2 regions of the Streptomyces sp. NPDC033221 genome follow, and region 2 is predicted to be linked to the other one. Evidence: riboswitches for the same ligand, from Rfam matches in the RefSeq annotation. Region 2 holds a riboswitch; the other holds the start of a gene.
The links. Region 2 has a riboswitch for cobalamin ahead of ACZ53K_RS21360 (prenyltransferase/squalene oxidase repeat-containing protein). Riboswitches for the same ligand answer to the same signal wherever they lie in the genome.
Positions count from the first base shown of each region.

Region 1: another riboswitch for cobalamin. It lies ahead of ACZ53K_RS03785 (cobalamin biosynthesis protein); the one in region 2 lies ahead of ACZ53K_RS21360 (prenyltransferase/squalene oxidase repeat-containing protein).

Region 1 is NZ_JBVIQN010000002.1:388,187-391,584, reverse strand. Features, by position in the region: gene ACZ53K_RS03795 (inorganic phosphate transporter) at 1-1,048, shown strand, start outside; gene ACZ53K_RS03790 (hypothetical protein) at 1,086-1,313, shown strand; cobalamin riboswitch at 1,513-1,659, shown strand; gene ACZ53K_RS03785 (cobalamin biosynthesis protein) at 1,791-2,798, shown strand; gene ACZ53K_RS03780 (cobyric acid synthase) at 2,854-3,398, shown strand, end outside.
Region 2 is NZ_JBVIQN010000015.1:150,663-154,060, forward strand. Features, by position in the region: gene ACZ53K_RS21360 (prenyltransferase/squalene oxidase repeat-containing protein) at 1-1,283, opposite strand, end outside; cobalamin riboswitch at 1,569-1,708, opposite strand; gene ACZ53K_RS21365 (MBL fold metallo-hydrolase) at 1,749-2,864, opposite strand; gene ACZ53K_RS21370 (aldehyde dehydrogenase) at 3,024-3,398, shown strand, end outside.

The DNA of each region.
Region 1 (3,398 bases), on a different contig from region 2:
GCTGGCCGGGCTCCCCTCCAGCTCCTCGCACGCCCTCTTCGGCGGCCTGATCGGCGCGACCCTGGTGTCCGTCGGCGCGAGCGGCGTGCACGGCGGCGCCGTGGTCATGAAGGTCCTCATCCCGGCCGTCGCCGCCCCGATCGTGGCCGGTCTGGCCTCGATGGCCGCGACCCGGCTGACCTACCGGCTGGCCCGCAACCGCGCCGAGGAGGACACCGCCAAGGGCTACCGCGCCGGGCAGATCGCCTCGGCCGCGCTGGTCTCCCTGGCCCACGGCACCAACGACGCCCAGAAGACGATGGGCGTGATCACCCTCGCGCTGATCACCGGCGGCGTCGTCGCCCCGCACGCGGACCCGCCGCTGTGGGTCATCGCCTCGGCCGGTGTGGCCATCGCGCTCGGCACGTACCTGGGCGGCTGGCGGATCATCCGCACGATGGGCAAGGGCATCACCGACATCCAGCCGCCGCAGGGCTTCGCCGCCCAGACCGGCGCGGCGGCCACCATCCTGGCCTCCTCCCACCTCGGCTTCGCACTCTCCACCACCCAGGTCTGCTCCGGCGCGGTCATGGGCTCCGGTCTGGGCCGCAAGGGCGGCGTGGTGCGCTGGTCCACGGCGGGCCGGATGGCCGCCGCCTGGGGCCTGACACTGCCGGCCGCCGGTCTGGTCGCGGCGGGCGCCGCGCTCCTGGCCGACCAGGGCGACTGGGGCATCGCGACCGTCGCCGTCCTGGCGCTCGCCGTCTGCGGCGCGATCTGGGTGGCGTCCCGCCGCAAGCCGGTGGACCACACCAACGTCAACGAGGGTCCGGCCGCGGAGCCCGCGGGGGTCGTCACCGCGGCCCTGCAGGCGGTCTCGCCGCCGCCCGCGGGCCCGGTCGTGTCCGTACCCGCGACGGCCGTCGTCACGGTCCCCGCGCCGGTGATGGCCGAAGCGCCGCTCGCCGACCCGGTCGGCGGCACCCCGGTGATCGCCGATCCGGTGGCCGCCCACCCGCACGAGCCGCACGCCCAGCGCCGCGCCAAGGCCGGCTCGGCCGCCGGCTGATCCGGCCGTACGGCTCCCACGAAGGAACGAGAACACCATGAGCATCGACTGGGCGGCTCTCGGCCAGGTCTTCGGCGTCACGCTGTTCGTGACGGTCGGGATCGTGGGCCTGTTCACCCTCGGCATCGTCGGCACGTCCCGCAAACCGCAGACGGAGGGCGCGCCGACCACCGGCGGCACTGTGGCGCGGACCGGGGCGTACGTCTGCTTCGCGCTGTGCGCGGCGGCCGTGGCGTACGGCATCTATCTGATCGTCGCCGCCTGACCCGTCGGGACGGCACCCGGGGCGTCCGGTGGCCGTGGCATCCCCGCCACGGCCGCCGGGCGCCCTTCGCCGCGTCCCGGGCACCGCGCTCCTGTGTCCTTGGACACAGGCGCCGGCGCGGGCCCGCGCCGCAGGTCAAGCGCGAGTTGACGGGCTTCGCGGAGCGTGGTGGACTGCCGGAGCCATTCGGCGACAGATGAGGAAGTCCGGTGAGAATCCGGCGCGGTCCCGCCACTGTCACCGGGGAGCGCCCCTCCACCAAGGGCCACGGTCCGCGTCCCGCGACGCACGATTCCGTACGGACTGGAAGGCCGGGGGAAGCGCCGATCCGGGGAGCCAGGAGACTCTCGTCGCCGTATCCGTCGAACCAGGGCGCGGACCCTGAGTGAGGACCCACCGCCATGCCCGGCCGCAGTTCGAGATCTTCCGGACCTTCCCGCGTACTGCCCCTCCGAGGCACGACGGCGGTCTGATCCGATGCGTGCCGAACACGCCGGCTACGCGTGCGGCGCGGCCCTCGGCTTCCTCGGCGACCTGGCCGTGGGCGATCCCCGGCGCGGTCACCCCGTGGCCGCCTTCGGGCGGGCCGCGGCCGCCGTGGAACGCCGCCTGTGGCGCGACCACCGCGGGCGCGGCGCCCTGCACACCGCGCTGCTCGCGGGCGGTACCGCCGCCGGCGCCGCGCTGCTGGACCGCGCCGTGCGCCGCTCCCCCGCCGCCTTCCCCGCCTCCGTCGCGCTGACCGCCGCCGCCACCTGGGCCGTCCTGGGCGGCACCTCGCTGGGCCGCGAGGCGCGGGCCGTCGGCGGCGCGCTCGCTGCGGGCGACCTCGACGTGGCGCGCGAGCGGCTGCCGCACCTGTGCGGCCGCGATCCGCAGGCCCTGGACGGGCAGCAGATGGCGCGCGCGGTGGTCGAGTCCGTCGCCGAGAACACCTCGGACGCGGTGGTCGGCGCCCTCGTGTGGGGCGCGGTCGCCGGGGTGCCGGGGCTGCTGGCCTTCCGTGCCGTCAACACGCTGGACGCGATGGTGGGGCACAAGTCGCCGCGCTATCGCCGTTTCGGGTGGGCTTCGGCCCGGCTCGACGACGTGGCCGGCTTCCCCGGCTCGCGGCTGACCGCCACGCTGGCGGTGCTGGCCGGGCCGGACCGGCGGGGCGCGCTGCGCGCCTGGCGGCAGGACGGCCCGTCGCACCCGAGCCCGAACGCGGGTCCGGTGGAGGCCGCGTTCGCCGGGGCGCTGGGTGTACGGCTGGGCGGCACGCTGGCGTACGGCGGGCGGGTCGAACACCGGCCGGTGCTCAACGGCGCCGCCGGGCGGCCCGTCGCGGTGCCGGACATCGAGCGGGCCGTGACACTGTCGCGCCGGGTGGGCGCGCTGGCCCTGGCGGCCACGGTCGCGGGCCGGCTGGCCGTCGGGGCGGTACGCCGTTCCGGTGGGGCCGGGGCGGTACGGCGGGCCCGTACGGCCGGGAGGGTCAAGTGAGCAGCAACGTGCGGACGGCGAGGAGTGCCACGTGAACGGACCGGGTCGAGCACCGCTGGGCGGCGGGCTGCTGGTGGCGGGCACCACGTCCGACGCGGGCAAGAGTGTGGTGACGGCGGGCATCTGCCGCTGGCTGGCCCGTAAGGGCGTCAAGGTAGCGCCCTTCAAGGCTCAGAACATGTCGCTGAACTCGTTCGTGACGCGCGAGGGCGCGGAGATCGGACGGGCGCAGGCCATGCAGGCCGCGGCGGCGCGCGTCGAGCCGAGCGCGCTGATGAATCCGGTGCTGCTGAAGCCGGGCAGTGACCGCAGCAGCCAGGTCGTGCTGATGGGCAAGCCGGTGGGCGAGCTGAGCGCGCGCGGCTACCACGCGGGCCGCCAGGAGCAGTTGCTCGGTACGGTCACGGACTGCCTCCAAGAGCTGCGGCGGACGCACGACGCGGTGATCTGCGAGGGCGCGGGCAGCCCCGCGGAGATCAACCTGCGGCGTACCGACATCGTGAACATGGGCATCGCGCGGGCCGCGCGGATACCGGCCCTGGTGGTCGGCGACATCGACCGGGGCGGGGTGTTCGCCTCCTTCTTCGGCACCACGGCGCT
Region 2 (3,398 bases):
ACGAACACGATGCCGAAGATCCACCACACGCCGGAGCCCTGCTCGTCCTTGTCCTGCGCGTCCTTCTCGGGCGCGGCGGACGGCGCGGAGCTGCCGGCGGGCTTGGGGCCGGTGGCGTTCAGCTGCGCGACCAGGTCGGCGCCGCCGAAGTGGCGCGGGTCGGCGCCCGCGGCGTGCGCGGCGAGCACCAGCTGCGCGTACGCGGCCGGGCCGGCCTCCTTGGCCCAGTTCGCGGAGTTCTTCTCCAGCCACTGCAGCGGCTTCCGCGCGGCGGCACCGTGCCCGCCGGCGGCGAGCGCCACGACGGTGTCGGCGGTGTTGCCGACGTCGGGCTGGTCCCCGGCGCCGGGCATCGCGGACTTCAGGTGCTGGCCGCTCGCGTCGAGCACCGAGACCAGGTAGGCGGCGCCGCCCTCGGCGGCCTGCTTCGGGTCGCGCCCGGCGTCCTTGTCCTCGGCGCAGCCGAGCGGCTTGACCGGCTTGTCGGCGGTCTTGCCCGCCGGGTCCACCACGAACCCGTCACCCAGCCCGCCGAGCACGGCGGCGGCCGTGGCGTCCGCGTTCGGGGCCAGCGCGCCGTCCTTGGGCTGGAAGGCGAACGCGCCGCGCTCCCCTTCCTTCGCAGCGCAGCCGAGCTGGAAGGCGACCAGCGCGTCGTACGGGGACTTGCCGCCCTTCTGCACGGATTCCGGCTTCTGGCCCGCCGCCTTGAGCGCGCCGATCACCACGGAGGTGGAGTTGGCGTCGCTGGGGGAGCCGGCCATCGACGGCCAGCCGCCGTCGTCGTTCTGCACCGACTTCAGCCACTTCACGGCCTTCTGTACGACGTCGTCGTGCCCGCCGAGCGCGGCCAGCGCCTGTACCGCGGCACCCGTCTGGTTGGTGTCCCGCATCGTCTTCTCGTCACACGCCTTGGCCGGGTCGGCGCGGTAGGCACCGAAGGCGCCGTCGGAGCACTGCTGCCCGGCGAGCCAGTCGACGCCCGTCACCGAGGGGCGCACGCCCACGGTGCGCTGCGCGAGGAGGGCCAGCGACTGCCGCCACACGCCGTCGTACTGCGGGTCCTTGGTGCCGTACAGCCCGTCGGGCAGCTTCGACGCCTTGGCGGCCGGCGCGGGGGAGTCGGCGGCCGCCACGGGGGCACCGGCCGCGCACAGCACGGCGGCCCCGGCCAGCGCCGCGGCGGCGCGGCGCGCCAGGGCGGCGAAGGTGGGGGCCGTGGAAGCCGTGGGGGCCAGGGGAGCCCTGGGAGTCAGGGAAGCCTGGGAAGCCGTGGTGGCCATCGGGTCGGTGCCTCTCGGGTCGGTTCGCCGCGGTGGGTCTGCGGTGGGTCGGTGGCGCATGCTGCGGTGGGTGCGCAGCCGCACTCGGACGCCCCGCCGCCCGCCGATCGTGATCGGCCGCGGTGGCACCGGGCTCAGCTCCGCATACCTCGACGGTGCCGCGCACCGGTCGTCCGCGCGAGGAGGCGCGGCCTTGCGGTGGCGGGAGCCTTGGTCGTGCCCCAGCGGGTGCTCCGGCTCATCGGGCGTACGGAACCCGGTGCGGGCGGCCGGGCGCGGGACCTGCCGGAGGTCCCGGCGGCGGCCGGTGTGCCGGTGCCGTACGTCCCGATTCACGGTTGCGGGTCAGCGCCGGATTTCCACCGGCTTCCCCCGTTCGGGCACAAGATGAAATTGTCTCGCACACCTTAACCGGCGGGTAGGGGGAGCCCCGGGCACGGGCTGCCCGGGGCTCCCGTCAGCCCCTCACACCGCCCGGTACCTGACCGGCTCCGCCCCCGACGTCCCCGAGGACCCCGGCACCGCCTCCGCCAGCCCCAGCCGGACCAGCCGCCGCAGATGCGCCTCCGCCTCCGAGACCGCGATGGTCCGCGACCCGTACGGAATCCGCTCCCACGGCCGGTTCCACTCCATGGCCTCGGCGAGCTGCCACGGTGTGCGGGGTACGGCGAGCAGCGCGCGCAGCCCGGCGAGCCGCTCCTCGTGGTGGGCGAGCAGCTCGCGTACCCGGCCCGCCGCGTCCGTGAAGGCGTGCTGGTGGGCGGGGAGCACTTCGGCGGGCGCGAGCCGGGCGACGCGTTCCAGGGAGGCCAGATAGTCACCGAGGGGATCGCCGGGCGTGGCCGCTCCCGATGCCCCTCCCGACGCCTCGTCCGGGTCCTCGTACAGCCCGATGTGCGGGCTGATGCCCGGCAGCAGGTGGTCGCCGGAGAAGAGCCGGCCGTGGCCGGGCCGCCGCGCCGGATGCTCCTCCTCCAGGTGCAGGCACACATGGCCGGGCGTGTGACCGGGTGTCCAGACGGCGCGCAGCCGGCGGCCCGGCAGGTCGAGGAGCGCGCCGGGGGCGATCTCGCGGTCGGGCAGCGCGGCCCGCTGCCCGGGGAGGTCGCGTACCTGACCCTTGGCGCGCGCCCGGCGCAGGGGTGCCAGGTGGCTGTCGGGTGCGCCGGCCGCGGTCAGCTTGGCGATCAGGTAATCCAGCCACCGGCCGGGTTCGGCCTCCCGGGTGCGGCGTACGACGGCGGTGTCCGCCGCGTGCATGGCGATCCACGCGCCGGACGCCTCCCGCACGCGGGCGGAGAGACCGTGGTGGTCGGGGTGGTGGTGCGTGATGAGGACGCCGTACAGGTCGGTGACCTCGAAGCCGCAGGCGGTGATTCCGGCGGTCAGGGTGTCCCAGGCGTCCGGGTCGTCCCACCCGGTGTCCACGAGGACCGGTCCGCTGCCGGTCTCCAGGAGGTGGACGAGGGTGTGGCCGAGCGGGTTGTCCGGTATGGGGACGGCGATCGACCACACGCCGCCCCGGTGGTCGGTCACCCGGGGCCCGCCCTCCGCCGTCCCGGTCCGGGCTGCTGCCGTCATCCGCCGCACCTCCGCTTCCGCGCGGACGGGCCGCGCCCCCCGTGCCGGGCATTGCCCAGCATAACTAGAACTGGTATCAGTCCTGATGCGGCGTCAGAAACTTTTCGCACGGCCCCCGTACGTGAGCACCCACCGGTCGACCCGCAGGAGGCGGCAGCCATGAGCGCACTCGTCGAGTACGGACAGCTCTACATAGGCGGCGAGTTCGCCGACCCGGCCGGCGGCGGCACCATCGAGGTGGTCTCGCCGCACACCGAGCAGGTCATCGGCCGGGTGCCGCACGCCTCGCGGACCGATGTGGACCGGGCCGTCTCCGCCGCCCGGGCCTCCTTCGGCTCCGGGGCGTGGGCGGATGCGCCGCTCGCCGAGCGGATCGCGGTGGTCACCCGTATCAAGGACGCCTTCGCCGTACGGAGCGAGGAGATCGCCGGGGTCATCAGCGCCGAGAACGGCACCCCGTACACCTCCGGCGTGATGGTGCAGGCGCTGGCCGCGATGATGGCGTGGGACGCGGCGCTCACCGTGGCCCGCGAC